DNA from 3 places in the Serratia sp. K1WW1 genome. Region 3 is predicted to be linked to each of the others. Evidence: predicted binding sites of a transcription regulator. Region 3 holds the regulator's gene; each other region holds the start of a gene.
The links. The regulator PurR, encoded in region 3, represses purine synthesis genes. The targets are predictions, from matches to a motif close to CANGCAAACGTTTGCNTG.

Region 1 (10,304 bases), 1.5 Mb from region 3:
TCCTTTAGCCAGCGAGCGCAGTGCTGGCGCTACGGTGCGTTTCAACGGCAAATCCTTGCTGGTGGAAAACGTAGAAGAATTCGACTGGTCGCAGGCGCAACTGGCGTTCTTTGTTGCCGGTAGTGAAGCTGCGGCCCGTTACGCCGATGATGCGGGCAACATGGGCTGCCTGGTGATCGACACCAGCGGCCATTTTGCACTTGAGCCGGACGTGCCGTTGGTGGTGCCTGGCGTTAACCCGCAGGTGCTGGCGGATTACCGCAACCGCAATATCGTGGCGGTGGCAGACAGCATGGTGAGCCAGCTGTTGACGGCGATTAAACCGCTGACCGAACAGGCCGGGCTTTCCCGCTTGCACGTCACCACGTTGATGTCGGTTTCGGCACGCGGCAAGGTGGCGGTGGACGATCTGGCAGGCCAGAGCGCGCGTCTGCTGAACGGCATCCCCGCAGAACCAGGCGTGTTCGCCAAGCAGTTGGCGTTTAACCTGCTGCCATTGATGACCGATGAGCAGGGCAGCGTGCGTGAAGAGCGTCTGATAGTCGATCAGGTGCGTAAGGTGTTGCAGGATGAAGGGCTGCCGATTTCGGTAAGCTGCGTTCAGTCGCCGGTGTTCTACGGCCACGCGCAAGTAGTGCATCTGGAAGCGCTGCGTCCAATCGCGGCAGAAGAAGCTCGCCACGAGCTGGAGCAGGCTGAAGATATTCAACTGAGCGAAGAAGACGACTATCCGACCCAGGTTACCGAAGCTTCCGGCAGCGATATGCTGAGCATTGGCTGTCTGCGCAATGATTACGGTATCCCCGAGATGCTGCAGTTCTGGTCGGTGGCCGATAACGTGCGCTTTGGCGGCGCGTTGATGGCGATCGAAACCGCAGAACGGCTGTTGCAGGAGCAGATGTACTGATGTCCGAGGTGGAGTTGCCAACCCAGCCAATGCTGAAAATTGCGCTGGGGATTGAGTATGACGGCAGCCGTTATTACGGCTGGCAGCGTCAGCAAGAGGTTACCAGCGTCCAGGCTTGCCTGGAAAAAGCGTTAAGCAAGGTGGCGGATGCGCCGATCGGCGTATTCTGCGCCGGGCGAACCGATGCCGGAGTGCACGCTACCGGGCAGGTGGTGCATTTCGAAACCGCCGCACAGCGTAAAGACGCCGCCTGGACCATGGGGGTGAATAGCCATTTGCCGCCGGATATCGCGGTACGCTGGGTCAAAGAGGTCAGCAGCGATTTTCATGCTCGCTTCAGCGCCACCGCGCGGCGTTATCGCTACATTATTTATAATCACCGCTATCGCCCTGCGGTCTTGCAGCAGGGGGTGACGCACTTTTATCATCCGCTGGACGCCGATCGCATGCATCGTGCCGCGCAGGCCTTGCTGGGGGAAAACGACTTTACCTCATTCCGGGCGGTGCAATGCCAGTCACGCACGCCGTGGCGAAACGTAAAACACGTTAAGGTTACGCGCTACGGCGAATATATCGTGGTAGATATAAAGGCCAACGCCTTTGTCCATCATATGGTGCGCAACATTGTTGGCAGCCTGATGGAGATTGGCTGTGGCAATCAGGATGAGAACTGGATGGGCGAGCTGTTGTCGCTCAAAGATCGCAGCCTGGCGGCCGCTACCGCACGGGCTGAAGGCCTGTATCTGGTCGCGGTTGATTATCCAGAGTCGTTTGCCTTACCCCGGCCGCCGATGGGGCCGCTGTTTTTAGCCGACGATTAACTGGCAGGCTGGCAGATTAATGCGTTATTTACTGGTGCCAACGCCGGGTGAGAGAGACACCTGGTCAATTGAGAGTGTTTATGGACATCATCAAGTTTCTGATTGATTTTATTTTGCATATTGATGTGCACCTGGCCGAACTGGTCGCGCAATACGGTATGTGGGTTTACGGTATTCTGTTCCTGATCCTGTTTTGTGAAACCGGGCTGGTGGTGACGCCGTTCCTGCCGGGGGATTCTCTGCTGTTTGTCGCCGGTGCGCTGGCCGCGTTGCCTTCCAACGATCTCAACGTGCATACCATGGTGGCGTTGATGGTGATTGCGGCGGTGATTGGCGATGCCGTCAACTACACTATTGGTCGGCTGTTCGGCGAAAAGCTGTTCAGCAACCCGAACTCGAAAATTTTCCGTCGTAGCTATCTGGACAAGACCCACCAGTTCTACGAGAAACACGGCGGAAAAACCATTATTCTGGCACGATTTGTGCCGATCGTGCGCACCTTTGCGCCGTTCGTGGCCGGTATGGGGCATATGTCCTATCGCCACTTTGCTGCCTATAACGTGATTGGTGCGCTACTTTGGGTGCTGCTGTTCACTTATGCTGGCTACCTGTTTGGCGACTTGCCGATCGTGCAGGAAAACTTGAAGTTGTTGATTGTTGGCATCATCCTGGTTTCAATTCTGCCGGGCATTATTGAAATCTGGCGCCATAAACGCGCGGCTGCCCGTCAACAAAAACAGTAAAAACACCGCTTAACCCGTCGGTTCGACCAGTTTTTTGTCCACACAATCGGGCCGATATGGTTTAATGAGCGACATTTATGGTCTGTTCCCGTGAACGACCCTGAAGCCAATGCCTTGGTAGCGCACCTGTTGCGCTTAGCTCGGCATTTTTGCATGGGGTGTGTTGCGGGAGGATTGTTAAGGCATGAACAGCGGACGGGTGTCTGCGAGGTTCAAACAGAAAGGTCATCGATGAGCTGGATTGAACGAATTCTCAACAAAAGCAATGTTACGCAAACCCGTAAGGTGAGCATTCCTGAAGGGGTCTGGACCAAATGCGATAGCTGTGGTCAGGTCCTTTACCGTGCCGAACTGGAGCGTAACCTTGAGGTCTGCCCCAAGTGCGACCACCACATGCGCATGTCAGCCCGTATGCGTCTGCATACCTTGCTGGATGAAGGCAGTGAAGTGGAACTGGGCAGCGAACTGGAGCCGAAAGACGTTCTGAAGTTCAAGGATTCCAAAAAGTACAAAGATCGTCTGGTTGCCGCACAGAAAGCAACCGGCGAGAAAGACGCGCTGGTGGTGATGAAGGGCACGCTGTATGGCATGCCGATTGTTGCAGCCTCCTTCGAATTCGCCTTTATCGGCGGTTCGATGTCTTCCGTAGTCGGTGCGCGCTTTGTGCGTGCGGTTGAACAGGCGTTGGAAGATAACTGCCCGCTGGTGTGCTTCTCTGCCAGTGGCGGTGCGCGTATGCAGGAAGCGCTGATGTCGCTGATGCAGATGGCGAAAACCAGCGCCGCGTTGGCCAAGCTGCAAGAGCGTGGCCTGCCGTATATCTCGGTACTGACCGATCCGACCATGGGTGGCGTGTCCGCCAGCCTGGCGATGCTGGGCGATATCAACATTGCCGAGCCAAAAGCGCTGATCGGCTTTGCCGGGCCACGGGTTATTGAACAAACCGTGCGTGAAAAACTGCCGCCGGGCTTCCAGCGCAGCGAGTTCCTGATTGAAAAGGGCGCCATCGACATGATCGTGCGCCGTCCGGTGATGCGTCAGACCCTGGCCAGCATTTTGTCCAAGCTGACCAACCAGCCGCAGCCGCATTTCGATGAGGCCGCGCCGGTCATCGCTCAGGAAAATCAGGCCGACGCCTGAGGAGCAGACAAAGACCCGGTATAGGTGCAAGCCTGCGCCGGGTTCCGCCGTCATTTTGTGGCTAAGTTGCGGCGGGAAACGAAGAGCATCGCTTTTGACGTCGTCAGGGCGATGCGTCTTACGGATTTATGAACCCAAAGTCAGTGATGGGACTCATGCAAAACCACCAAATTCCCCAAGCCACGTCGCCATTGAGCTCGTGGCTTTACTATCTGGAACGTCTGCATAGCCAGGCGATCGAACTCGGCCTGGAGCGTGTGCAACACGTTGCGGCGCACCTTGACCTTCTCACTCCTGCCCCTACGGTATTTACCGTTGCCGGTACTAACGGCAAAGGCACCACCTGCCGCACGTTAGAGGCCATTTTGCTGGCCGCCGGGCTGCGGGTCGGGGTTTACAGTTCACCGCATCTGGTGCGTTACACTGAACGGGTGCGCATACAGGGTGAAGAGCTGAGTGAGGCTGAACACAGCCGCTCCTTTGCCGCGATTGAAGCTGGCCGGGGGGAAACCTCGCTGACCTATTTCGAATTTGGCACGCTTTCGGCGTTACAGCTGTTTAGGCAGGCCAGGCTCGACGTAGTGATCCTGGAGGTGGGCCTGGGTGGGCGTCTGGACGCGACCAATATCGTTGAGCCAAGCGTTGCCGTGGTGACCAGCATTGCGTTAGATCACACCGACTGGCTAGGCCACGATCGTGAAAGCATCGGCCGCGAGAAGGCGGGGATATTCCGTGGCGGCAAGCCTGCCGTGGTCGGTGAGCCGGATATGCCACATAGCATCCAGCAGGTAGCGGAAGATCTCAATGCTCAGTTGTACCGCCGTGATGAAGCCTGGTCGTTCAGCGAACAGGGCGAACGCTGGCAATGGGAAGGGGGCGGCACACGTCTGACCGATCTCCCTATGCCAAACGTCCCCTTGGCGAACGCGGCGACGGCATTGGCTGCGCTGCACTATTCGGCGCTGGAAATCGACGAGAAGGCGATTTTTGCCGGTCTACAACAGGCCGCTTTACCAGGGCGTTTTCAGACCGTGCAGCAGAACCCGCAGCTGATCCTGGACGTTGCCCACAACCCTCATGCTGCGGCCTATCTGGCTGGGCGGCTGGAGAAACTCCCCCGCAATGGCGGTGTAGTACGCGCGGTGGTGGGGATGCTGTCGGACAAAGACATTGCCGGTACGCTGGCCTGCCTGAGCGAACAGGTGGACGAGTGGTATTGTGCGCCGCTGGAAGGCCCGCGCGGAGCCAGCGTTGAGCTGCTGGCACAGTATTTAACGGAACCACGCAAGTTTGCTGATGTCGAAACTGCCTGGCGTCAGGCTATGCAGGACGCGGATATTCAGGATATTGTGATCGTCTGTGGGTCTTTCCACACTGTTGCCCACGTGATGGCGGCGTTAGACGAGAGGCGGGGAGTGTGAGTGGCAAGTAAATTTCAGAATCGACTGGTTGGAACCGTGATTTTGGTTGCCCTGGGGGTGATTGTCCTGCCGGGGCTGCTTGACGGCAAAAAGAAGCATTATGAGGATGAGTTTGCGGCGATCCCGTTGGTGCCCAAACCGGGGGATGCTCATGAAATCGACGTGATCCCACCGGCCAATCAGGCGCTACCTTCGGTTCCACCGGAGGGGGCTGGTGCTTTGGTTGAGCAGCAGCAGGCCGCCGCCGAGGCTTCCGCCCAGCAGGCGGCTAATCAAACTACTCAACCGCAGCAGCCTGCGGTTGTGGCTCCGCCGCCCATCGAAACCAAACCGGTTCAGCCAACTAAACCTAAGCCAGTGGAACCTAAACCGGTGGAAGTGAAGCCGGTGGAAGTGAAACCTAAGCCGGTGCCAACACCGCCAAAGGTAGAGCCAAAGCCGGAAGTAAAACCGGAACCGAAGCCTGAAACCAAACCTGCGGTTGAAGAAAAGGCACCGGCTGGTCAGGCCTATGTGGTGCAGTTGGGGGCGTTGAAGAATGCTGCCAAGGTCAATGAGATCGTCGCTTCGCTGCGTCTGTCTGGGCACCGGGCTTATACCGTGCCATCCACGCCGGTGCAGGGTGAGATCACCCGCATCTACGTTGGCCCTGATGCCTCGAAGCAGAAGCTGCAAGCTTCGCTGGCAGAGCTGAATGGGATCAGTGGGTTGAGCGGGCAGGTGAAGGCGTATAGCGCACGTTGATATACCCGTCGTCTTTCAAGCTGCAGCGTTGTTACCTGCACTATCTCACCCCAGTCACTTACTAAAGTAAGTGACTGGGGATGAGATAGCTTGGCGCCTAGCTGCAACTCGAAATCCATAGGGTATAAGCCAGTAGTTTTTCCTATGCCCTTGTAAAATATCAAGAGGGAACTGGAGTAGTGTTACAGCAGCTCACAGCGACTCGGACGATCCTCTTCCTGTGGGAGAAGGTATGGGGGAGCTGGAATTGTGTCACAACCGCTAGCCGTGACTTGGACGATCCTCTTCCTGTGGGAGAAGGTTCGGGGAAAGTCGGAATTGTGTCACAACCGCTAACCGCGACTCGGACGATCCCCTCTCCCTGTGGGAGAAGGTACGGGGAAGTTGGAATTGTGTCACAACCGCTAACCGTAACTTGGACGATCCGCCTCCCTGTTGGAGAAGGTACGGGGAAGTTGGAATTGTGTCACAACCGCTAACCGCGACTCGGACGATCCCCTCTCCCTGTGGGAGAGGGTTAGGGTGAGGGGCCAGTGCTCAAGGAGGGGATTGCCAAATCACCACTAAAATTGTGCCTTTCAGGGGCCGGATATCCTATGTAGGCGCGGCGATTAGCAATTTTAAGATCGCCGTTTTTTATTTGTTACGTGGTGGGAAATCCGCTACGCAAACGTTTTCTTTTTCTGTTAGAATTCGCCGCGATTGGATGCAGGGGCGATTCATCATTGGAATAGTTCATGGTCTGGATTGATTACGTCATTTTAGCGTTGATTGGATTTTCGGCTCTGGTGAGCCTGATCCGAGGTTTTGTTCGCGAAGCATTGTCACTTGTGACATGGGGATGTGCGTTCTTTGTTGCCAGCCATTTCTACCCATACCTTGCAGCCTACTTCACCCGTTTTGAAGATGAGCTGGTACGTAACGGCATTGCGATTGCCATTTTGTTTATCGCAACGCTGATTGTGGGCGCTATCGTTAACTATGTGATTGGGTCACTGGTAGAGAAAACCGGATTATCGGGCACCGATCGGGTGCTGGGCGTGTGTTTCGGCGCACTGCGCGGCGTGTTGATCGTGGCAGCGATACTGTTCTTCCTGGATACCTTTACCACCCTGTCGCAAAGTGCGGACTGGAAACAGTCACAGCTGATCCCCCAGTTCAGTTACATCATCAGATGGTTCTTTGACTATCTGCAAAGCACGTCGAGTTTCTTACCAACCCAATTACCGGGGCGGTAGCGGCTTAGAGGAAAAGACAACATGTGCGGTATTGTCGGTATCGCCGGTTTTATGCCGGTAAACCAGTCGATTTATGATGCATTGATGGTGCTCCAGCATCGTGGACAGGATGCCGCTGGCATCGTCACTATTGATGCCCATAATGGGTTCCGCCTGCGCAAGGCAAATGGTCTGGTGAAAGATGTATTTGAAGCCCGCCATATGCTGCGCCTGCAGGGCAACATGGGCATTGGCCATGTGCGTTACCCAACGGCTGGCAGCTCCAGCGCTTCAGAAGCTCAACCTTTCTATGTCAACTCGCCGTTCGGCATTACGCTGGCACACAACGGCAACCTGACCAACGCCCACGAACTGCGCCAACAGCTGTTTGAACGTGGCCGCCGTCATGTCAACACCACTTCCGATTCCGAGATCCTGCTGAACGTGCTGGCCACCGAGCTTGACCGTTTCCCGCATTATCCACTGGAATCCGACAACATTTTTACCGCCGTTGCCGCGATGCATCAGCAGTTGCGTGGTGCTTACGCCTGCGTAGCCATGATTATCGGCCACGGTCTGGTGGCGTTCCGCGATCCCAACGGCATTCGCCCGCTGGTGATCGGTAAACGTGAGCTGGAAGATGGCCGCTGTGAGTACATGGTAGCCTCTGAGAGCGTGGCGCTGGATACCTTGGGCTTCGACTTCCTGCGCGATGTAGCGCCGGGCGAAGCGGTGTATATCACCGAAAAAGGCCAGTTGTTCACTCGCCAGTGCGCGGAGAACCCAAAAACCAATCCGTGCCTGTTCGAGTATGTCTACTTTGCCCGTCCTGACTCCTTTATGGACAAGATCTCCGTCTACAGCGCCCGCGTACGTATGGGGCAGAAATTGGGTGAGAAGATTGCGCGCGAATGGGAAGATCTGGATATTGACGTGGTGATCCCGATCCCGGAAACCTCTTGCGATATCGCGCTGGAGATTGCCCGTATTCTGGATAAACCGTATCGCCAGGGTTTCGTCAAGAATCGCTATGTTGGCCGCACCTTCATCATGCCGGGCCAGCAGGCTCGCCGTAAGTCGGTACGCCGCAAGCTGAACGCCAATCGTGCCGAATTCCGCGATAAGAACGTGCTGCTGGTTGATGACTCCATCGTCCGTGGTACCACTTCAGAGCAGATCGTGGAGATGGCGCGTGACGCTGGGGCCAAACGGGTTTATCTGGCTTCTGCCGCACCGGAGATCCGCTTCCCTAACGTGTACGGTATCGATATGCCGAGCGCAACGGAGCTGATTGCCCATGGGCGTGAAGTAGACGAAATCCGCCAGATTATTGGTGCCGACGGCCTGATTTTCCAGGATCTGGATGATCTGATCGCCGCAGTACGTGAAGAGAACCCGGACATTGCCCAGTTCGAATGCTCGGTGTTTAACGGCATTTACGTGACCAAAGACGTTGACCAGAGCTATCTGGAATATCTGGAAACGTTGCGTAATGACGATGCCAAAGCGTTGCGCGGCCAGACGGAAGCAGAAAATCTGGAGATGCATAACGAGGGCTAAAGCCCCCCACGTGCCTCACCAAAACGGTGCATCGTAGCGTTGGTTACGGTGCATTGTTTTATTCCCACCTTGAATCCACGAAGGTTTGCTGCCAAACCTGCCCCTATTCGGCTATCCTTACGGCATATTTCCCGACAAAGGCCAGCTTGATGAAAAGACTCATTATCGGTATTTCCGGCGCCAGCGGCGCTATCTACGGCGTGCGCTTATTGCAGGTGCTGCGTGGTGTAGAAGAGGTGGAAACCCACCTGGTAATGAGCAACGCGGCACGCCAGACGCTGGCGTTGGAAACCTCTCTGAGCCTGCGTGACGTTCAGGCCTTGGCCGATGTGGTGCACGATGCGCGTGATATTGCCGCCAGCATTTCCTCCGGCTCGTTCAAAACCATGGGGATGGTGATTTTGCCATGCTCAATCAAAACGCTATCTGGCATCGTCAACAGTTACAGCGATGGGCTGCTGACTCGCGCCGCCGATGTGGTCCTCAAAGAGCGTCGGCCACTGGTGCTCTGCGTGCGCGAAACGCCGTTGCACCTGGGCCATCTGCGGCTGATGACCCAGGCAGCGGAGATGGGGGCGGTGATTATGCCGCCGGTACCGGCCTTCTACCATCGTCCGCAAACCGTTGATGATATTATCGATCAGACCGTTAATCGGGTTATCGACCAGTTTGACATCGAACTGTCGCAAGATCTCTTCACGCGTTGGCAAGGCGTTAATTAACTAATTCACCCTCAAATTTATACATTTGTGCAACATCGCACTGATTTAGTGCGATTGATGCATCATAATGATCCTGCTTCCCCATGCACTCTGTTTCAGTAACTTGTAGGTTTTCCATGGCGAAGCCCGAGTTTGCCGTTCATTTTGTCGTTCGTTGCCTCTGGGAAGAGCTTTGAACAGAGCGTGGCCGTTCCCCGCGCTCGCTAATGACAAAGTGGCATGATTACTGCAGATCCTGTGTGTGATGAAAGTAATGCCCGTAGTGGCATCGGCAAAAATATCCATTTGAGGGTAATTATGAAAAAGCTTGTTAAAGTTCTCCCTTTAGTTTTGGCTTTGAGCGCGGTTGGCAGTGCATTCGCCGCATTACCTTCCACGCTGAAAATCGGTACCGATCCCACCTATGCGCCGTTTGAGTCGAAAAATGCGCAGGGTCAACTGGTTGGCTTCGATATCGATCTGGCCACCGAGCTGTGCAAACGCATAAATACCAAGTGTATCTTTGTGGAAAGCGATTTTGATGCGCTTATCCCCTCCCTGAAAGCGAAGAAAATCGACGCTATCATCTCTTCTCTGTCCATTACCGAAAAACGCCAGCAGGAAATTGCCTTTACCGATAAGCTGTTTGCGGCCAACTCACGCCTGATCGCACCAAAAGGCTCCAAGATCCTGCCAACCGTCGATGCGCTGAAGGGCAAGAGCATCGGCGTATTGCAGGGTACCACCCAGGAAGCTTTTGCTAACGCCAACTGGCAGCCAAAAGGCGTGACCGTGGTGCCTTACCAGAATCAGGATCTGGTGTATGCGGATCTGGCTTCCGGGCGTATTGACGCAGCGTTTCAAGATGAAGTCGCCGCGAGCGAAGGCTTCCTGAAACAGCCTCCAGGCAAAGAGTACGAGTTTGCCGGTGAGTCGGTGAAGGACGATAAATTCTTTGGTGTCGGCACCGGTATGGGCCTGCGCAAGGATGAAACCGAGCTGAAAGCGGCACTGGACAAAGCCTTTGCCGAAATGCGCAAAGACGGCACC
Region 2 (10,304 bases), 1.8 Mb from region 3:
GCGCGTATCGAAACCATGGTGGCTAACCGTCCAGACTGGTGTATCTCACGTCAGCGTACCTGGGGCGTTCCAATGTCCCTGTTCGTGCATAAAGACACCGAGCAGCTTCACCCACGCAGCGTAGAGCTGATGGAAGAAGTGGCCAAGCGTGTTGAGCAAGACGGGATCCAGGCCTGGTGGGATCTGGACGCTGCCGATATCCTCGGTGCCGAAGCGGCCGATTATGTGAAAGTGCCAGATACGCTGGACGTTTGGTTTGACTCGGGTTCAACCCATTCTTCCGTGGTTGACGTGCGTCCAGAATTCAACGGCCACTCTGCCGACATGTATCTGGAAGGTTCCGACCAACATCGTGGCTGGTTCATGTCATCGCTGATGATTTCGACCGCCATGAAGGGTAAGGCGCCTTACAAAGAAGTGCTGACCCACGGCTTTACCGTCGATGGTCAGGGCCGCAAAATGTCCAAGTCAATCGGCAACACCGTCAGCCCACAGGACGTGATGAACAAACTGGGTGGCGACATTCTGCGCCTGTGGGTCGCTTCTACCGACTACACCGGCGAGATTGCGGTTTCCGACGAAATTCTCAAGCGTGCTGCCGATTCTTATCGCCGCATCCGTAACACCGCGCGTTTCCTGCTGGCCAACCTCAACGGGTTTGATCCAAGCACTGACTGCGTGGCACCGGAAGAGATGGTGGTACTGGATCGCTGGGCTGTAGGCCGTGCAATGGCCGCACAGCAGGATATCGAGCAGGCCTATGCCAACTACGATTTCCACGAAGTGGTGCAGCGCCTGATGCAGTTCTGCTCGGTAGAAATGGGGTCCTTCTATCTGGACATCATTAAAGACCGTCAGTACACCGCGAAAAGCGACAGCGTTGCCCGCCGCAGCTGCCAGACTGCTCTGTTCCACATTGCAGAAGCGCTGGTACGTTGGATGGCGCCGATCATGTCGTTTACCGCCGATGAAATTTGGGCCTTCCTGCCAGGTGAGCGCACGCAGTACGTGTTTACCGAAGAGTGGTACGACGGTCTGTTCGGGCTGGCGGCAGGCGAAGGCATGAACGATGCGTTCTGGGCCGATCTGCTGAAAGTGCGTGGTGAAGTAAACAAGGTGCTGGAACAGGCGCGTGCGGACAAGCACATTGGCGGTTCGTTGGAGGCGGCGGTTACGCTGTACGCCGATAGCGATCTGGCAGCGCGTCTGAACAGCCTGCAGGACGAACTGCGCTTTGTGTTGCTGACCTCATCGGCCAGCGTGGCGCCGCTTACGGATGCTCCGGCAGATGCGCAGCAAAGCGAACTGTTGAAAGGGCTGAAAATCGCGTTCAGCAAAGCGGATGGTGAGAAGTGCCCGCGCTGCTGGCATTACACCACCGATGTCGGCCAGGTGGCGGAGCACGCAGAACTCTGCGGCCGCTGTGTGACCAACGTAGCCGGTGACGGCGAAAAACGTAACTTTGCCTGAGATCAAGCGCCTGATGAGTAGACCGATAAGTTCGACCGGCTTGCGCTGGCTATGGCTGGTAGTGGTGGTGCTGGCGCTGGATTTTTTCAGCAAACAGTGGATCCTGAGTAACTTCGTGCTGGGCCAGACCCAGCCGTTGTTCCCGTCAATCAACCTGTACTATGCCCGTAACTACGGCGCGGCGTTCAGTTTCCTGGCGGATCACGGTGGCTGGCAGCGCTGGTTCTTTGCCGGTATTGCGGTCGCCATTGTGGCGGTGCTGCTGGTGATGATGTATCGCAGCAGTGCCCAGCAGAAGCTGAACAATATCGCCTATGCCTTTATTATCGGCGGTGCGCTCGGCAACCTGTTTGATCGTCTGTGGCATGGCTTTGTGGTCGATTTCATCGACTTTTATATCGGCAACTGGCATTACCCGACCTTCAATCTGGCGGACAGCTTTATCTGCGTCGGTGCCGCCATGATCGTGCTGGAAGGGTTCTTGCCAGCGAAGAAAAGCGTCAACAGCGAAGGTAAGTGATATGACGGCTCAGGTTAACGGCAACAGCGCAGTGCTGGTGCATTTCACGCTGAAACTGGCAGATGGAACGACCGCGGAATCCACCCAGGGCAACGGCAAACCAGCGCTGTTCCGCCTGGGCGATGGCAGCCTGTCTGCTCCGCTGGAACAGCAGCTGATCGGTCTACGGGCAGGGGACAAATGTGCGTTTACCCTGCAACCGGAAGCCGCGTTCGGTGCGGAGAACCCGGATCTGATCCAGTTCTTCTCACGCCGCGACTTCAACGAAACCGGCGTGCCGGATGTCGGTACCATCATGTTGTTTACCGCCATCGACGGCAGCGAAATGCCTGGTGTGGTGCGTGAAGTGGCGGAAGATTCGATCACCGTTGATTTCAACCATCCGTTGGCGGGGCATCCGGTGACCTTCGATATCGAAGTGCTGGAGATCGACCCGCAGCAGGAGGAAGCGCATGCAAATATTGCTGGCTAATCCGCGTGGCTTCTGCGCCGGAGTTGATCGTGCGATCAGCATCGTAGAACGTGCGCTGGAGATTTATGGCGCGCCGATTTACGTGCGTCACGAAGTGGTGCATAACCGCTACGTGGTCGAAAGCCTGCGCGAGCGCGGGGCGGTATTTATCGAAGAGATCGCGGAAGTGCCGGACGGCTCGATCCTGATCTTCTCTGCCCATGGCGTTTCACAGGCAGTTCGGGCCGAGGCCAAGGCCCGCGATCTGACCATGCTGTTTGATGCTACCTGTCCGTTGGTGACCAAGGTGCATATGGAAGTGGCTCGGGCCAGCCGTAAGGGCACCGAAGCAATCCTGATTGGCCACGCCGGGCATCCGGAAGTGGAAGGCACCATGGGCCAGTACAGCAACCCTGAGGGGGGCATGTACCTGGTTGAGTCGCCGGAAGATGTCTGGCAATTGCAGGTGAAGAACGAACATAACCTGTGCTTTATGACCCAGACCACCTTATCGGTGGACGATACTTCCGACGTGATCGATGCGTTGCGTAAGCGCTTCCCGGATATTATCGGGCCGCGCAAGGACGATATCTGCTATGCCACCACCAACCGTCAGGAAGCGGTGCGCAGCTTGGCAGGTGATGCCGACGTGGTGCTGGTGGTGGGGTCGAAGAACTCGTCCAACTCCAACCGCCTGGCGGAACTTGCCCAGCGGGTGGGTAAACCGGCCTATCTGATCGACTCGGCGGCGGACATTCAGGAATCCTGGTTGAAAGACGCCAGCAACATTGGTGTCACCGCCGGAGCCTCTGCGCCGGACGTGCTGGTTCAGGACGTCATCAGCCGCTTGAAAGCCTTGGGCGGCAAGGACGTGCATGAACTTAGCGGCCGTGAAGAGAACATCGTGTTTGAAGTGCCGAAAGAACTGCGCATGGACATCAAGCAGATCGACTAATGACCCCTCACCCTAACCCTCTCCCACAGGGAGAGGGGACTGCCCGTGCCACATCTTAGCTACAGCATTCGCCTCATTACAGACTAACTTCTGCACCTGAACACTGCTTCGGATCATCTCTGAATGAGGGGACGGGAAGTGCAAGAAGAGTGACATCTGTACCTAACCACGATGCCATACTGGCCCCCTCTCCCTGTGGGAGAGACTAATTCCCGCACCTATCCACCTTTGAACGAGGGGACGGGAAGTGCAAGAAGAATGACACCTGTACCTAACCACGATGCCATACTGGCCCCCTCTCCCTGTGGGAGAGACTAATTCCCGCACCTATCCACCTTTGAACGAGGGGACGGGAAGTGCAAGAAGAATGACACCTGTACCTAACCACGATGCCATACTGGCCCCCTCTCCCTGTGGGAGAGACTAATTCCCGCACCTATCCACCTTTGAACGAGGGGACGGGAAGTGCAAGAAGAATGACACCTGTACCTAACCACGATGCCATACTGGCTCCCTCTCCCTGTGGGAGAGGGTTGGGGTGAGGGGCAACAGCTCGCAGAAACAGAAAAAAACCACCTTTTCGCCATTCATCGTAATGCATAAATAGTGCATGATTATGTAGCACCAGAAGGTTGACGCTAATCGGGTAATTGTTAATCAATTGACAGCGTTACTGATAACATACCGGGCATATCATAATTTTCTAATCCGTAAGCAAATCCTCTGGTAGTGATAAGGTTGGGCAGTTACCCTGAATCCATAGCCGAGGAGTGGCTTTTGACCATAAAAGAGAGCGAAGTATGACTGATTCACAAATCCGCATCGCGATTGCGGGTTCCGGTGGCCGCATGGGGCGCCAATTAATCCAGGCAGTCCAGCAGGCACAGGGCGTGGTATTGGGGGCAGCACTGGAACGCCCGGGTTCTAGCCTGGTTGGCACAGATGCCGGTGAGCTGGCTGGCGTTGGCGCAGTGGGGGTCACCGTCAGCGATAACCTGGAAAAGGTGGTCAACGATTTCGATATCCTGATCGACTTCACCCGCCCGGAAGGCACCCTGGCCCATTTGGCGTTTTGCGTGGCCCACGGCAAAGCCATGGTGATCGGTACCACCGGTTTTGATGATGCGGGTAAAGCGGCGATCCAGGCTGCGGCACAACAGATTGGTATCGTGTTTGCCGCCAACTTCAGCGTGGGTGTCAACGTGGTGCTCAAGCTGTTGGAAAAAGCGGCCAAGGTGATGGGCGATTATACCGATATCGAAATTGTGGAAGCTCATCACCGCCACAAGGTAGATGCCCCTTCAGGAACGGCGTTAGCCATGGGCGAGGCGATTGCCGGTGCCTTGGGACGGGATCTGAAAGAGTGCGCGGTTTACGAGCGCGTAGGTTATACCGGCGAGCGCGATCCAAAGAGCATCGGCTTTGCCACCATTCGCGCCGGGGATATTGTGGGTGAACATACCGCCATGTTTGCCGATATTGGCGAGCGGGTAGAGATCACCCATAAAGCCTCAAGCCGGATGACGTTTGCCAATGGCGCGGTGCGTGCCGCTTCCTGGATCTCAAATCAGCATAATGGGCTGTTTGATATGCGAGACGTGCTTGGTTTAGACCAGTTATAATTTATTGAACACCATCGTGATGTGGTTGTGTTGATCATAATGATATGATAATCGGACAATAATTTTATTGTCCTTTTTTTTAACATTAAAAATTAAGCTTACGATTGATTTTAATGGTGTAAGTGTTTTTTTAATGACTTATCTAGTCTATTTCCCGTTTTTTACTTCATCTTTATTGCTCCCTACACCGATTTTAGCTGTTTTAAGCTATTTTTTCTGTCACTGTGTCTCGCAACCGTTTACTCGGCCTAGTTTGCTAGTGTTTTTGTGCCTGTGACCCCCTTTAAACCCTGAGGTCAGCAAAAATAATGGAAAAAATGGCGCTTTATCTAGACAAGCGGGACGCTCATCATTAAAATGCGCCCAATTTGCCAAAAATTGGCCTTGAGGGCGGTTTTTGCATTGATTTAGGGCGTGAAATCTGAATTAATATGCAAATATTGTGATTGATTATTCCTCGGAGGGTGTTTTGATTAAGTCAGCGCTATTGGTTCTGGAAGACGGAACCCAATTCCACGGTCGGGCCATCGGGGCAGAAGGTACGGCAGTGGGGGAAGTGGTCTTCAATACCTCGATGACCGGTTATCAAGAAATCCTCACTGATCCTTCCTACTCCCGCCAGATCGTTACTCTTACTTATCCTCATATCGGCAATGTCGGCACCAATGATTCCGACGCAGAATCCTCCGCTGTTCATGCTCAAGGCCTAGTCATCCGCGACCTGCCACTGATTGCCAGCAACTACCGCAACGAAATGGGCCTGGCCGATTACCTCAAGCGTCACAATATCGTGGCGATTGCCGATATCGATACCCGTAAGCTGACCCGCCTGCTGCGTGAGAAAGGCGCACAGAACGGCTGCATCATCGCGGGCGACCTCACCGATGCCGAACTGGCGCTGCAAAAAGCCAAGGCTTTCCCTGGCCTGAAAGGCATGGATCTGGCGAAAGAGGTCACCACCAAAGAAGCTTACGCCTGGCAGCAGGGGAGCTGGACGCTGGAAGGCGATTTGCCGGAGGCCAAACCTGCGGGCGAACTGCCTTATCATGTGGTGGCCTACGATTACGGTGCCAAGCGCAACATCCTGCGCATGTTGGTAGATCGCGGCTGCCGCCTCACCGTGGTGCCAGCGCAAACCCCTGCGGAAGAGGTGCTGAAAATGGCTCCGGACGGCATCTTCCTGTCCAACGGTCCTGGTGATCCAGAGCCCTGTGATTACGCCATCACCGCCATCAAACGCTTCCTGGAAACCGATATCCCGGTATTTGGTATCTGCCTGGGCCACCAACTGTTGGCGCTGGCCAGCGGTGCCAAAACCATGAAGATGAAGCTTGGCCACCACGGCGGTAACCATCCTGTGAAGGATCTGGATAACAACACCGTGATGATCACCGCGCAGAACCATGGCTTTGCCGTTGATGAAAATAATCTGCCGAGCACGCTGCGGGTCACGCATAAATCCCTGTTCGACCACACGGTGCAGGGCATCCATCGTACCGATAAAGCCGCGTTCAGCTTCCAGGGCCACCCAGAAGCCAGCCCAGGCCCGCACGATGCCGCGCCGCTGTTCGATCACTTTATCGAACTGATTGAGACTTACCGTACCAACGCCAAATAATCAGGAGCCAGAAAAGCCATGCCAAAACGTACAGATATAAAAAGCATCCTGATCCTCGGCGCTGGCCCGATCGTTATCGGCCAGGCGTGTGAATTTGACTACTCTGGTGCCCAGGCGTGTAAGGCGCTACGTGAAGAAGGTTACCGCGTCGTACTGGTCAACTCGAACCCGGCCACCATCATGACCGACCCGGAAATGGCCGATGCCACCTACATCGAGCCGATCCACTGGGAAGTGGTGCGTAAAATCATCGAGAAAGAGCGCCCGGATGCGGTGCTGCCAACCATGGGTGGGCAAACTGCGCTGAACTGTGCGTTGGAGCTGGAACGTCAGGGCGTACTGGCCGAGTTCGGCGTCACCATGATCGGCGCTACCGCCGATGCCATCGACAAAGCCGAAGACCGCCGCCGTTTCGATATCGCCATGAAGAAAATTGGCCTGGACACGGCGCGTTCCGGCATCGCCCATAATATGGAAGAAGCGTTGGCGGTGGCTGCCGATGTGGGCTTCCCATGCATTATCCGCCCGTCATTCACCATGGGCGGCACCGGTGGCGGTATCGCCTATAACCGCGAAGAGTTCGAAGAGATTTGCGAACGCGGTCTGGATCTGTCCCCGACCAAAGAGCTGCTGATTGACGAATCGCTGATCGGCTGGAAAGAGTACGAGATGGAGGTGGTGCGCGATAAGAATGACAACTGCATCATCGTCTGCTCGATCGAAAACATCGATGCCATGGGGATCCATACCGGTGACTCCATCACGGTGGCTCCAGCGCAAACGCTGACCGACAAAGAATACCAAATCATGCGTAACGCCTCGATGGCGGTACTGCGTGAGATCGGCGTGGAAACCGGCGGCTCCAACGTGCAGTTCTCGGTGAACCCGAAAACCGGCCGCCTGATCGTGATTGAAATGAACCCACGCGTATCCCGTTCTTCAGCGCTGGCCTCGAAAGCCACCGGCTTCCCGATTGCCAAGATCGCCGCCAAGCTGGCGGTGGGTTACACCCTCGATGAGCTGATGAATGACATCACCGGTGGCCGTACGCCAGCCTCCTTTGAGCCTTCCATCGACTACGTCGTCACCAAGATCCCGCGCTTCAACTTCGAGAAGTTTGCCGGAGCCAACGATCGCCTGACCACCCAGATGAAGTCGGTCGGCGAAGTGATGGCGATTGGCCGCACCCAGCAAGAGTCGTTGCAGAAAGCGCTGCGCGGCCTGGAAGTAGGCGCGACCGGATTTGATCCGAAAGTGAGCCTGGACGATCCGGAAGCCTTGACCAAGATCCGCCGTGAACTGAAAGATGCCGGTTCAGATCGCATCTGGTACATCGCCGATGCTTTCCGTGCCGGTCTGTCCGTCGATGGCGTGTTCAACCTGACCAACATCGACCGCTGGTTCCTGGTGCAGATTGAAGAGCTGGTGCGTCTGGAAGAGCAGGTTGCCGAAGCGGGCATCAACGGCCTGAACGCTGATTTCCTGCGTACGCTCAAGCGCAAAGGCTTTGCCGATGCGCGCCTGGCCAAGCTGGCTGGCGTAGCGGAAAGCGAAATCCGCAAGCTGCGCCACAGCTTCAACATGCACCCGGTCTACAAGCGTGTGGACACCTGTGCGGCAGAGTTTGCGACCGACACCGCCTACATGTATTCCACCTACGAAGACGAGTGTGAATCCAACCCGACCAACGATCGTCCGAAAATCATGATCCTGGGTGGTGGCCCGAACCGTATCGGCCAGGGCATCGAGTTCGACTATTGCTGCGTACACGCCTCGCTGGCGCTGCGCGAAGACGGCTACGAGACCATCATGGTCAACTGTAACCCGGAAACCGTCTCTACCGACTACGACACCTCGGATCGCTTGTACTTCGAACCGGTGACGCTGGAAGACGTGCTGGAAATCGTACGTATCGAGAAGCCAAAAGGTGTGATCGTGCAGTACGGCGGGCAAACCCCGTTGAAACTGGCGCGTGAGCTGGAAGCCGCAGGCGTGCCGATTATCGGCACCAGCCCGGATGCAATTGACCGTGCCGAAGACCGTGAACGCTTCCAGCAGGCGGTTAACCGCTTGGGCCTGAAGCAGCCGGCCAACGCCACCGTGGCAACCATTGAGCAGGCGGTTGAGAAAGCAGCCGGTATCGGTTATCCGCTGGTGGTGCGCCCATCCTACGTACTGGGTGGCCGTGCGATGGAAATCGTTTACGACGACATCGACCTGCGTCGCTACTTCCAGAACGCGGTCAGCGTGTCCAACGATGCACCAGTGCTGCTGGACCGCTTCCTGGATGATGCGGTAGAAGTGGATGTGGATGCCATCTGCGACGGTGAGCGCGTGCTGATCGGTGGCATCATGGAGCATATCGAACAGGCTGGCGTCCACTCCGGTGACTCCGCTTGTTCACTGCCAGCCTACACGCTGAGCAAAGAGATCCAGGACGTGATGCGCCAGCAGGTAGAAAAACTGGCGTTTGAACTGCAGGTTCGTGGTCTGATGAACGTGCAGTTTGCGGTGAAGAACAACGAAGTCTACCTGATCGAAGTGAACCCACGCGCCGCGCGTACCGTGCCGTTCGTTTCCAAGGCTACTGGCGTAGCACTGGCGAAAGTGGCGGCGCGCGTGATGGCTGGTAAATCACTGGCCGAACAGGGCGTGACCGAAGAGGTTATCCCGCCGTACTACTCGGTCAAGGAAGTGGTGCTGCCATTCAACAAGTTCCCAGGCGTTGACCCGATCCTCGGGCCAGAAATGCGCTCGACCGGTGAAGTGATGGGCGTTGGCCGCACCTTCGCCGAAGCCTTCTCCAAGGCGATGTTGGGCAGTAACTCCGGCATGAAGAAAGGCCGTGCGCTGCTGTCGGTACGCAGTGGGGACAAGGCTCGCGTAGTGGATTTGGCTGCCAGCCTGCTCAAGCAGGGCTTTGAACTGGATGCCACCCACGGCACCGCAGTGGTGCTGGGCGAAGCGGGAATTAACCCACGCCTGGTCAACAAGGTGCATGAGGGGCGTCCGCACATTCAGGATCGCATCAAGAACGGCGAGTATACCTACATCGTGAATACCACGGCGGGGCGTCAGGCGATTGAAGACTCCAAGCTGATCCGCCGCAGTGCGCTGCAGTATAAGGTGCACTACGACACCACGATGAACGGCGGTTTTGCCACCTCGATGGCGATGAAGGCCGATCCAACCGAGCAGGTGACTTCGGTGCAGGAACTGCACGCACGTATCACCAAGTAAGTTAATAACTTGGCTATCACTGAGGCGCTGCTTTTGCAGCGCCTTTTTTATTGCTGGAGCAACCCAATAGTGATGATTTGCGGCTTGTGCTGATTTTATGGGGGTAGGTCATATTTTTGGGATGACAAATTTGATATCCCATTATCTTTATCTATTTTTAATGGTGATTACTGTTATTTTCTGTTGTAAAACGGACCTGTTCAATAAGGTGTCATCATGCTAAACAAACACGAGAACATCCTGCAGATCACCCATCTTAGCCGGGAAGGGATTGCTCAACTGGCTCCTTCATTCAACACGCTTCCCCACACCCAGCATGCGGATGGCAAGTACCGCCTGCGGCGTTATTCCGTCATGCGTTTTCAGCATGGTTTGGTGGTAGAGACGGGCAAACATGAGTTTGTACAGTCTGAGGATATCAACCATTT
Region 3 (10,304 bases):
TGCCCGCCGCGTAGTGACTCCAACCACCATCCGTTAACCTATCACGGCTGAGCCAACCGCTCGGCCGTGCTTCCCTTCCCCCCAAAAATAAAAAGCCGCTGCGACTTTAATCAATCAGCCACTTGGCACAGTTTGGATGTTCTTTTCCCCCGGAAAGTTGTTAAGATTAATAACCATAACAAAAGTGGTGCAATCGCGCTTTTCCGCCCTTGGCCACCCAGGCCCACAGCGTCGGAGAGACGTATTGTCTATAAAAGGAGAAAGCAATGTCGTTTGAATTACCTGCATTACCATATGAGAAAAACGCTCTCGAACCGCACATTTCCGCAGAAACGCTGGAATACCACTATGGCAAGCACCATAACACCTACGTGGTTAACCTGAACAATCTGGTGAAAGGCAGCGAGTTCGAAGGAAAATCCCTGGTCGAGATCGTCAAGACCTCCACCGGCGGCGTGTTCAACAACGCCGCCCAGGTCTGGAACCACACCTTCTATTGGCACTGTTTATCACCGCAAGGTGGTGGCGAGCCAACGGGCGCAGTGGCAGAGGCGATCAATAAGTCATTCGGCTCCTTCGCCGCCTTTAAAGAGCAGTTCACCGATGCCGCCGTGAAAAACTTCGGCGCTGGCTGGACCTGGCTGGTGAAAAAAGCGGACGGCAGTCTGGCGATTGTCAGCACCTCGAATGCGGCAACCCCGCTGACCGGCGCAGACGTTCCGCTATTGACCGTTGACGTGTGGGAACATGCTTACTACATCGACTACCGCAATGCGCGGCCAAAGTACCTGGAAAACTTCTGGGCGTTGGTGAACTGGGCGTTCGTGGCAGAAAACCTGGCTTAACGACGGGTGGCTAGCTAATAATAAGGCGCGGCATCAAGCTGCGCCTCTGTTTTTCTGCTGCGGATCAGTTCAATGCGGCAATAAAACTGAAAGCAATAATCATTGCCAAGGCACCCACGGTGGTGAGTAATGACATCTTCAAATCGGTATCCATATACAACTCCCTCTCAGATTGGCTTTTCCAGAGCATAAGCCACACAGTTTATACGTCAAATCATTTTCCCACAGTTCGTGATTAAAATCTTGTTATGATTTCCCCGCTGATAATTACCGATTAGCTCTTCCACTTTTCTTCAATATGCGACAAAATCCGCAGTTCACAACTGCGTACCGATAAACTGCCCCTCCCTGTTCAAGCGATTTACGACTTCAGCACTAAAAACTCAGTTTTCGCTTATCTGGGAAAGGATCTACGCAGGCAAACGATTAACATCATACTTACATGCTGTAACATGTGGGTTTAGGAGTCATTTTTTACATGGCAACGATTAAAGATGTGGCCAAACGCGCTGGCGTTTCTACCACTACCGTTTCGCACGTTATCAATAAAACGCGTTTCGTCGCCGAAGATACCAAAACGGCCGTTTGGGCCGCCATCAAAGAGCTGCACTATTCACCCAGCGCCGTGGCCCGCAGCCTCAAGGTCAACCACACCAAATCGATCGGTTTGCTCGCCACTTCGAGCGAGGCCCCCTATTTTGCCGAAGTGATCGAAGCGGTGGAAAACAGCTGCTACAGCAAAGGCTATACCCTGATCTTGTGTAACTCGCACAATAATCTGGATAAACAGCAAGCCTATCTGGCGATGTTGGCGCAAAAACGCGTCGATGGCCTGCTGGTGATGTGCTCAGAATATCCAGATCAGCTACTGGGCATGCTGGAAGATTACCGTAATATTCCCATGGTGGTGATGGATTGGGGTACCGCGCGCGGAGACTTCACCGATACCATTATCGACAATGCCTTCGAGGGCGGCTACCTGGCAGGCCGCTACCTGATCGAACGTGGCCACCGTGACATCGGTGCCATTCCTGGTCAACTGGCGCGTAATACCGGTGGAGGTCGCCACCAGGGCTTTCTGAAAGCCATGAAGGAAGCCAACATCGAAGTGCGCGAAGAATGGATCGTGCAGGGGGATTTCGAGCCTGAATCTGGCTATAAAGCCATGCATCAGATCCTGTCGCAAAAGCATCGTCCAACCGCCGTTTTCTGTGGCGGCGATATTATGGCCATGGGGGCGATCTGCGCCGCCGATGAGCTGGGGTTGCGTGTACCGCAGGATATCTCGGTGATTGGCTACGACAACGTGCGTAATGCCCGCTACTTCACCCCGGCGCTGACCACCATTCACCAGCCGAAAGAGCGCCTGGGCGAGATGGCCTTTACCATGCTGTTGGATCGCATTATCAGCAAGCGTGAAGAATCGCAGGTGATTGAAGTGCATCCAAAACTCATCGAGCGCCGCTCAGTCGCCGATGGTCCTTTTGTCGATTACCGCCGTTAACTCCTGTTGGGGCGCTGCAATACTGCGCCCGATTAAGCACCCGGCTCCTCTTCACTGAGCCATTCCTGATTGAGCGTTTCGCTGTCGCCCAGATAGTCCAACAGCCAGGCCATGGCCGGAGACTGGGCGTTTTGCTGCCAGGTCAAGCAGCAGGCGCTAGGCGGGAAAGGCTCATGCAGTGGTAATACCACCAGTTCGCCACTTTGTACCAACGGCAATACCCGATGCGCGGGTACCATGCCCACACACAGCCCGGCACGCAAACAATCTACCGCCGAAACCCAGTCCGGCACGGTCAATCGCCGCTGGTTGTCCAGCGACCAGGTCACCCGCTTGGGTAAATTGCGCGAAGTATCTTCCAACAGCAACGAGGGATAAGGTCGTAGCTGATCGTCTCGCAGCTTTCCTTGCAAGGCGGCCAGCGGATGTTTAGCATGGACTACGCAGAGCCAATTCATAAAGCCCATATCGCGAAAGGCAAAACCGCCGCCCACCGGCACCGCACGTGTTGCACCAATGGCCATCTCAGCGCGGCCATCGACCAGCGCATCCCACACGCCGTTGAAGACTTCCGGCTGTACCATCAGTTCCACGTCGGGAAAATGGCGATAAAAATCCAGCACCAGCTGGCGGCTGCGCTGGGGTTTGACGATCAGATCGACCGCAATCCGCAGTTGCCCGCGCCAACCGTTTGCCACCTGCTGACACTGCCGTCGGGTATCGAGCATTTTTTTGATAACAACTCGCGCCTCCTTAATAAACAGCGCCCCCGCTGGCGTGAGTTCCACATCGCGGTGACGGCGTTCAAACAAAGGCACTGCCAGCCATTGCTCCAGTTGACGCACCGTATAGCTCACAGCAGAAGGAACGCGGTGCAACTCCTGTGCCGCCGCGCTGAAACTGCCGGTCCGCGCTACCGCATCTACTACATCGAGTGAATATTCAGACCACATATGTTTGCCTTCAAATTTTTTAACAGCACCTTGCAAATATTACCGTTTCACAAGCAGAGATCCAGCCGTATACACTTGCCGGCGCTTCAAAACCTGCGACAACATAATTTTAACGAGAAATAGCAATGCGAAATTTTGGATTTATGTTCTACCTGGCCGGCCTGAGTATGTTGGGCTATCTGGCTACCGATATGTACCTGCCCGCCTTTGGGGCAATGCAGCAGGATCTGCAAATCTCCGCTGGGGCGATCAGCGCCAGCCTGAGTATCTTCCTGGCAGGCTTTGCCTTTGCCCAGTTGCTGTGGGGGCCGCTGTCCGACCGTATTGGCCGTAAGCCCGTGTTATTGATTGGCCTTGCGCTGTTCGCCGTCGGCTGCCTCGGTATGCTTTGGGTCGAGAACGTGGCACAACTGTGGTCACTGCGCTTTATTCAAGCCATTGGCGTCTGTTCAGCCGCCGTCACCTGGCAGGCGATCGTGGTCGATCGCTACCGCGATGGCAAAGCCAACCGCGTTTTCGCCTCCATTATGCCGCTAGTCGCCCTCTCTCCGGCGCTGGCTCCACTGCTGGGTGCCTGGTTGCTCAACCATATGGGATGGCGGGCCATCTTCGCCGTGCTGTTGGGGATCACCGCCCTGCTGCTGATCCCCACCTTGCTACTGAAAGACCGCAGCAGACTGGTACCTTCCGCCGATAAAAAGCCCAGCCTTGGCTTTATGCAGATCTTGAAATCCCCGGTGTTCAGCGGCAACGTGATGGTTTTTGCCGCCTGTTCTGCCGGCTTCTTCGCCTGGCTGACGGGTTCACCCTTTATCCTCGGCGATATGGGGTATAGTCCCAACGATATTGGCCTGAGCTATGTGCCGCAAACGCTGGCCTTCTTATTAGGGGGTTATAGCTGCCGTAGCGCCTTAAATCGCATCTCTGGCAAAACCTTGCTGCCGTGGTTGCTGTTAGCTTACGGTGTCAGCATGGTGGCGTTGTATCTGATCGCCACACTAAGTGAACCAACGTTGACCACTCTGCTGATCCCGTTCTGCTTTATGGCGTTAGTAAACGGTGCCAGCTATCCTATTCTAGTGGCCAATGCGTTGATGCCCTTCCCCAACAACAGTGGCAAAGCCGCTGCGCTGCAAAACACGCTACAGCTGGGATTATGTTTTATCGCCAGCCTGTTGGTTTCGGCATTTATCGCCCAACCGCTGTTAGCCACGGCTACCGTAATGGTGGCTACCGTATTTTTAGCGGCCTTGGGTTATCTGATCCAGCGTGGGAAAGGAACGGATGAAACGCAGATGACACGGCAGAAGCGTGCCGACTCCGTGTCATAATTATCTCTGTAAATAGTCACTTAATGAAAATTCTTGCCGAGCGCGATTTGCAGTTGAGTCTACGCCTCGGCAAGCCTATACTCAAAAACGACCTTTTAGAATAACAGTTATACTAAGTTCTTATTGCAGCAACTGCTGCGTACGTGGATGGCATCACACTTTATTTAAGGTTGCATTTACCCGCGTCCTTTGACGCAGGGAGTCTCTTAAATTTCCTCTGTTCAAGTCGAATTTCAGACACCACGGTGAATTTTTACCGTAGGTATACGTATGTCCCTGTAGAAATTGTCTACGCTAAATTCTGCAGGATCATAAGTCAGAAGAAGGTGATGGAGAAGCTATGAGTTCATCGTGTATAGAAGATCTGAGCATCCAGGACAACCATTGGTATCGTATCGCTCATGAAATGCTTAGCATGGCCGGCATTGAAATCAATGGTTCACGCCCTTTCGATATTCAGATCAATAATCCCAATTTCTTTAAACGCGTACTGCAAGACGGCTCTCTGGGGCTGGGCGAAAGCTATATGGACGGTTGGTGGGAGTGCGAACGACTGGACATATTTTTTCAGCGGGTTGTCGCAGCCGGCCTGGAAAAGAAACTGCCCCACCACCTGAAGGATATCTTGCGTATTGCCGCCGCCCGCCTGACCAATCTGCAATCCCAAAAACGTGCCTGGATTGTTGGCAAAGAGCATTACGATCTGGGTAACGATTTGTTTACCCAGATGCTGGATCCCTATATGCAATATTCCTGCGGCTATTGGCAACAGGCCACGACGTTGGAAGAAGCACAAGAGGCCAAGCTACGGTTAATTTGCGAAAAACTGCACCTGCAGCCCGGCATGCGGGTATTGGATATCGGCTGTGGCTGGGGCGGTCTGTCTGCTTATGCGGCCAAGCACTACGGCGTTTCCATGGTAGGAGTGACCATCTCCGCCGAACAGCAGAAAATGGCGCAAGAGCGCTGTGCCGGGCTGGACGTGGAAATTCTGCTGCAGGATTACCGCGATCTCTACCAGCAGTTTGACCGCATCGTCTCGGTCGGCATGTTCGAACACGTTGGGCCGAAGAACTACCGAACCTATTTCGAGGTGGTGGAACGTAATTTAAAACCCGATGGCATTTTCCTGTTGCATACCATTGGTTCCAACGAGACCGATATGAACGTTGATCCGTGGATCAATAAATATATCTTCCCCAACGGTTGCCTGCCGTCGGTGAAACATATTGCCCAGGCCAGCGAAGGCCGTTTCGTCATGGAAGATTGGCATAATATCGGCGCAGATTACGATCGCACTCTGATGGCCTGGTATGAACGTTTCAAACAGAGCTGGCCACAGCTGGCATCGCGCTATTCCGAACGTTTTGAAAGGATGTTCAGTTATTACCTTAATGCCTGCGCAGGAGCGTTCCGCGCTCGCGATATTCAACTTTGGCAGGTGGTATTCAGCCCTAAAGGCGTCGAAGGCGGTCTGCGAGTTCCCCGCTAGGGTCCCCTCACCCTAACCCTCTCCCACAGGGAGAGGGAACCGATCGAGAAAACCTAAGAATTCGGTGAGATACCTTGAGTGAGGGGCGATCAAGATAATCCAAGAATTCGGTGATATACCTTGAATGAGGGGTGATCAAGATAATCCAAGAATTCGGTGATATACCTTGAATGAGGGGTGATCAAGATAATCCAAGAATTCGGTGATATACCTTGAATGAGGGGCGATCGAGTTTGCTGAGGTGACCTCTGTACTTTCACACGAGCGGGGGCCATCAGCTCCCTCTCCCTGTGGGAGAGGGTTGGGGTGAGGGGTAATTAACCGCAATAAACGCGAATGATTTTGTCTTCACTGTCACCCAGGAAGTTCAAGCGCTTTAGATTGAAGTCCATGGTTACCATAGAGTTATAAGGAATAGTACGTACCTGCTGAGGAATATTGATCCCGTCCAACGCAGACAGCGGTTTACCCACATAATTCTGATACTGCGATGCACCACAGGTATCATCTTCAGCCTCGGCAGACTGTGAGTTCGCCTGTTCCGGTGAGCTTGAACAGGCGGTCAGCGCCAACAGCGCCGCAAACATCATCGTTTTCCCGTAATACTTCACGTTTGGCTCCTATGTGTGGTTATTGGTGCATGGTTCTCAGACTTTGGGTACTGGCGGCTTGGTGACAGCTAACGCAGCCTCACGATTAGCCAATACGCGCTCGACGGTATCCACCACCGCCTGAGTTTGCGGATCGATTTCGATATTGACCTTATCGCCCAGGCGCTTTTTACCCAGCGTGGTGCGCTCAAGGGTTTCCGGGATCAAATGCACACAGAAACGGTTATTGACCACCTCACCAATGGTCAGGCTGATGCCATCGATGCCGATGAACCCCTTATGCAGCACATATTTCATCAAATCGATATTCGGCATGCGCAGCCAGATCTGGCGATTATTTTCCGAGGTATAAATCTTGGTGACTTCCGCGGTACAGATAATATGCCCGGACATCAGGTGCCCACCGATTTCATCGTTAAACTTGGCGGCTCTTTCCAGATTGACCACATCACCCAATTTGAGATCGCCAAGATTGGTCAACCGCAGTGTCTCTTTGATCAAATCAAAGCTGACGCGATTGCCTGCAATCTCCGTGACGGTCAGACAGCAGCCGTTGTGGGCTACCGAGGCCCCCAACTCCAGCCCTGGTAACAGCTCATCAGGCATTTCAACAACGTGGGTACGGAAGTTGGGTTTTTCATCAATGGCAACCAGCGGGGCGGTGCCTTGTACGATACCGGTAAACATGTTGGCCTCTTCTTTATGACTATGTTCAACGCGCTGTAAGCAGTTTGCCCCAGTTACGGCAGAAAACCAAACGCACAGCGGCAAAAAAGCAGTGCTTGCCTAGTTTATATCCTGGGGATTTAACGTTGCCGCCTGAAACCGCCAGGCGATAACTATTTCTTTACAACCTTTGCTTAACCCCGACTAGCAGGTACAATCTTTTCGGCATATTCCGCAGTTTTTAGTTGTTGCTGATGCAGCGACACCCCTTCCCATAAATAATTAGAAAGGTGTATACGTGCAGAAGTACTTTATTGAGGCGCGTAGTTTATTGGCCCTCGCAATTCCGGTCATCATCGCGCAAATATCCCAAACCGCAATGGGCGTGGTCGATACCATCATGGCTGGCTCTTATAGCGCCACGGATATGGCCGCCGTTGCCGTGGGGACCTCTATCTGGCTGCCGACCATCCTGTTCGGCCACGGTTTACTGCTGGCCTTGACCCCAGTGATCGCCCAGCTCAACGGCGCAGGCCGCCGCGATCGTATCGCGTATCAGGTGCGCCAGGGCTTTTGGCTGGCATCGGGGGTTTCACTCCTCATTATTGCCGTGATTTATAACAGCCAGTTGGTGATCGACATGATGCACAACATCGATCCGCTGCTGGCTGAAAAGGCCGTTGGTTTCCTGCATGCCATTATGTGGGGAGCTCCCGGCTATTTGTTCTTCCAGGTCGTTCGTGGCCAGTGTGAAGGCTTATCCAAAACCAAGCCCGGCATGGTAATAGGGTTTTTGGGTCTGTTGATCAACATCCCGATCAACTACATCTTGATTTTCGGCAAGTTTGGCATGCCGGAAATGGGCGGCGTCGGTTGTGGTGTCGCCACCGCCAGCGTGTATTGGATGATGTTCCTGATGATGCGCTGGTATGCCAAACATGCGTCCTCGCTGCGGGATATCAAGCTGGAGGAAGGCGCACGCCGTGGCCCGGACTGGCAGGCGTTAAAACGCCTGATCGGCATTGGTCTGCCGGTTGCCCTGGCCTTGTTCTTTGAGGTGACACTGTTTGCCGTGGTGGCATTATTGGTTTCACCGCTAGGCATCGTTGCGGTTGCCGGACACCAGATTGCCCTGAACTTCAGCTCACTGATGTTTGTGCTGCCGCTGTCGCTCGGCGTTGGGGCCACCATTCGTGTTGGACACCGTCTGGGCGAAGGCTCGGTCGAGGGCGCTCGGATTGCCGCCTATGCGGCAATTGCCGTCGGCATCGCCATGGCCAGTTGCTCGGCGTTGTTCACCGCCGCGTTCCGCGAGTCTATCGCCCTACTGTATAACGATAACCCTGCGGTCGTGACCATGGCCTCCCATCTGATGCTGCTGGCGGCGATTTACCAGATATCCGACTCCATCCAGGTGATCGGTAGCGGTATTCTGCGGGGTTATAAAGATACCCGGGCGATCTTCTACATCACCTTTGTGGCCTATTGGGTTCTCGGATTGCCAAGCGGCTATCTGCTGGCGCTGACGGACTACATCGTGCCGGCGATGGGGCCAAGCGGATTCTGGTTCGGCTTTATTATCGGCCTGACCTTCGCCGCCATCATGATGGTATTGCGGATGCGTTGGTTACAGCGCCAACCCCCGGCGTTGATTTTGCAGCGTTCCACCCGTTAAAAGCGTTCGCCGGTTTGTCCCAGGCAAACCGGCGAGTTCCTCGCCAGCCATTGCAGAAAAAACCGCCTTACTGCACATAAGCTCAGCAATCGCGTGAAATACCAAATAAAATTGCGTTTTTCCCCTTGCCAGCGGCCAGGTTGCTCGTTAATATTCGTCCCCGCTGTCAGCCATGACAGAGAGGAAAAAGATGCGTCTGTAGCTCAGTTGGTTAGAGCACCACCTTGACATGGTGGGGGTCGATGGTTCGAGTCCATTCAGACGCACCAAATTCCTGAAAGTAGCACAGTGCGTCCGTAGCTCAGTTGGTTAGAGCACCACCTTGACATGGTGGGGGTCGATGGTTCGAGTCCATTCGGACGCACCACTTCTTGTTTCGCTTCCCAGTATTATCTCTCGCCTAACGGCAACCCAATTTAACAGTAATACCGGACAGAGCGTCAGCACGTCGCGTATCATCAGCGCAGTATCCTGATGGAGGTAATTTTGATGTCGGTTTTTAAATCACAGCTGCCGTTCGAACAACTCGACAATGGCCTCGCCCGCCGCCAAGGGCTAATGAGCGATGGGAGCACCGCCTGGGAAGTCAAATTTGCCGCAGGCACCTTCGACCAACTGCAAAAACGCCCCTATCCTCAGCAAATCCTCATCCTTTCTGGGATCTTCGAGTTCACCGTCGGCAGCGACGTGCATACTCTGATGGCCCAGGAAACGTTGGCGATCCCTGCCGCTACCGTTTTTGGGTGTTTCTGTCTGGATGACGGAGTTCTGCTGGAAATCCAGCAAAATGTTTAAAACGTGAAGACCGTCACTTTATTTTTTTCGAAAACATAATCCGTTACAGTCATGCTAATTGCGCAACAAACCCGCTGGCAGGCGACTTATTTGCGCCACATTTGCTGATTTTATGAACAAATCTGCCAGCGGCTGCGGTTTTTTGTTTTGTTTCCAGCCGCATAGCCTTATAATGCGCAACGTCTTTCAGTTGAATGGTTTCAGCCCTTGATCTGCGAAAACGCAATTACAACAAATTCTCATCCTCGCTTTTTGCGCAGCCTACCCACACCTGGGCATCGGCCGAATTTTTCCACCCCATTTCGACCAAGGTCACCTATCCTTAACTATGTTTTGCATTGCCAGGCACAGCCCAAATCCCTTACCGATGGCCTAGCCGCCGGTACCGTTAGTTTTATAATCCATCACAACTTGCAGAAAAAATCGTCATGA

Region 1: cvpA (colicin V production protein) is a predicted target of PurR. The motif match lies at 6,440-6,457, and genes of this name have one in related genera.
Region 2: carA (glutamine-hydrolyzing carbamoyl-phosphate synthase small subunit) is a predicted target of PurR. The motif match lies at 5,247-5,264, and genes of this name have one in related genera.

What each region holds. Positions count from the first base shown of each region.
Region 1 covers NZ_CM147697.1:1,826,656-1,836,959, forward strand. The annotation lists gene ACX9GU_RS08355 (aspartate-semialdehyde dehydrogenase) at 1-907, shown strand, start outside; gene truA (tRNA pseudouridine(38-40) synthase TruA) at 907-1,728, shown strand; gene ACX9GU_RS08365 (DedA family protein) at 1,809-2,471, shown strand; gene accD (acetyl-CoA carboxylase, carboxyltransferase subunit beta) at 2,703-3,611, shown strand; gene folC (bifunctional tetrahydrofolate synthase/dihydrofolate synthase) at 3,767-5,032, shown strand; gene dedD (cell division protein DedD) at 5,033-5,776, shown strand; gene cvpA (colicin V production protein) at 6,514-7,014, shown strand; gene purF (amidophosphoribosyltransferase) at 7,036-8,553, shown strand; gene ACX9GU_RS08395 (UbiX family flavin prenyltransferase) at 8,703-9,275, shown strand; gene hisJ (histidine ABC transporter substrate-binding protein HisJ) at 9,573-10,304, shown strand, end outside.
Region 2 covers NZ_CM147697.1:5,109,395-5,119,698, reverse strand. The annotation lists gene ileS (isoleucine--tRNA ligase) at 1-1,470, shown strand, start outside; gene lspA (signal peptidase II) at 1,484-1,990, shown strand; gene fkpB (FKBP-type peptidyl-prolyl cis-trans isomerase) at 1,992-2,462, shown strand; gene ispH (4-hydroxy-3-methylbut-2-enyl diphosphate reductase) at 2,443-3,396, shown strand; gene dapB (4-hydroxy-tetrahydrodipicolinate reductase) at 4,197-5,018, shown strand; gene carA (glutamine-hydrolyzing carbamoyl-phosphate synthase small subunit) at 5,488-6,636, shown strand; gene carB (carbamoyl-phosphate synthase large subunit) at 6,655-9,876, shown strand; gene ACX9GU_RS23105 (2OG-Fe dioxygenase family protein) at 10,093-10,304, shown strand, end outside.
Region 3 covers NZ_CM147697.1:3,305,520-3,315,823, forward strand. The annotation lists gene ACX9GU_RS14930 (C40 family peptidase) at 1-37, shown strand, start outside; gene sodB (superoxide dismutase [Fe]) at 267-845, shown strand; gene cydH (cytochrome bd-I oxidase subunit CydH) at 910-999, opposite strand; gene purR (HTH-type transcriptional repressor PurR) at 1,324-2,349, shown strand; gene punR (DNA-binding transcriptional activator PunR) at 2,382-3,302, opposite strand; gene punC (purine nucleoside transporter PunC) at 3,428-4,633, shown strand; gene cfa (cyclopropane fatty acyl phospholipid synthase) at 4,974-6,125, shown strand; gene ACX9GU_RS14965 (I78 family peptidase inhibitor) at 6,443-6,736, opposite strand; gene ACX9GU_RS14970 (riboflavin synthase subunit alpha) at 6,773-7,423, opposite strand; gene ACX9GU_RS14975 (MATE family efflux transporter) at 7,701-9,077, shown strand; tRNA gene ACX9GU_RS14980 (tRNA-Val) at 9,270-9,346, shown strand; tRNA gene ACX9GU_RS14985 (tRNA-Val) at 9,368-9,444, shown strand; gene ACX9GU_RS14990 (cupin domain-containing protein) at 9,567-9,872, shown strand; gene pykF (pyruvate kinase PykF) at 10,301-10,304, shown strand, end outside.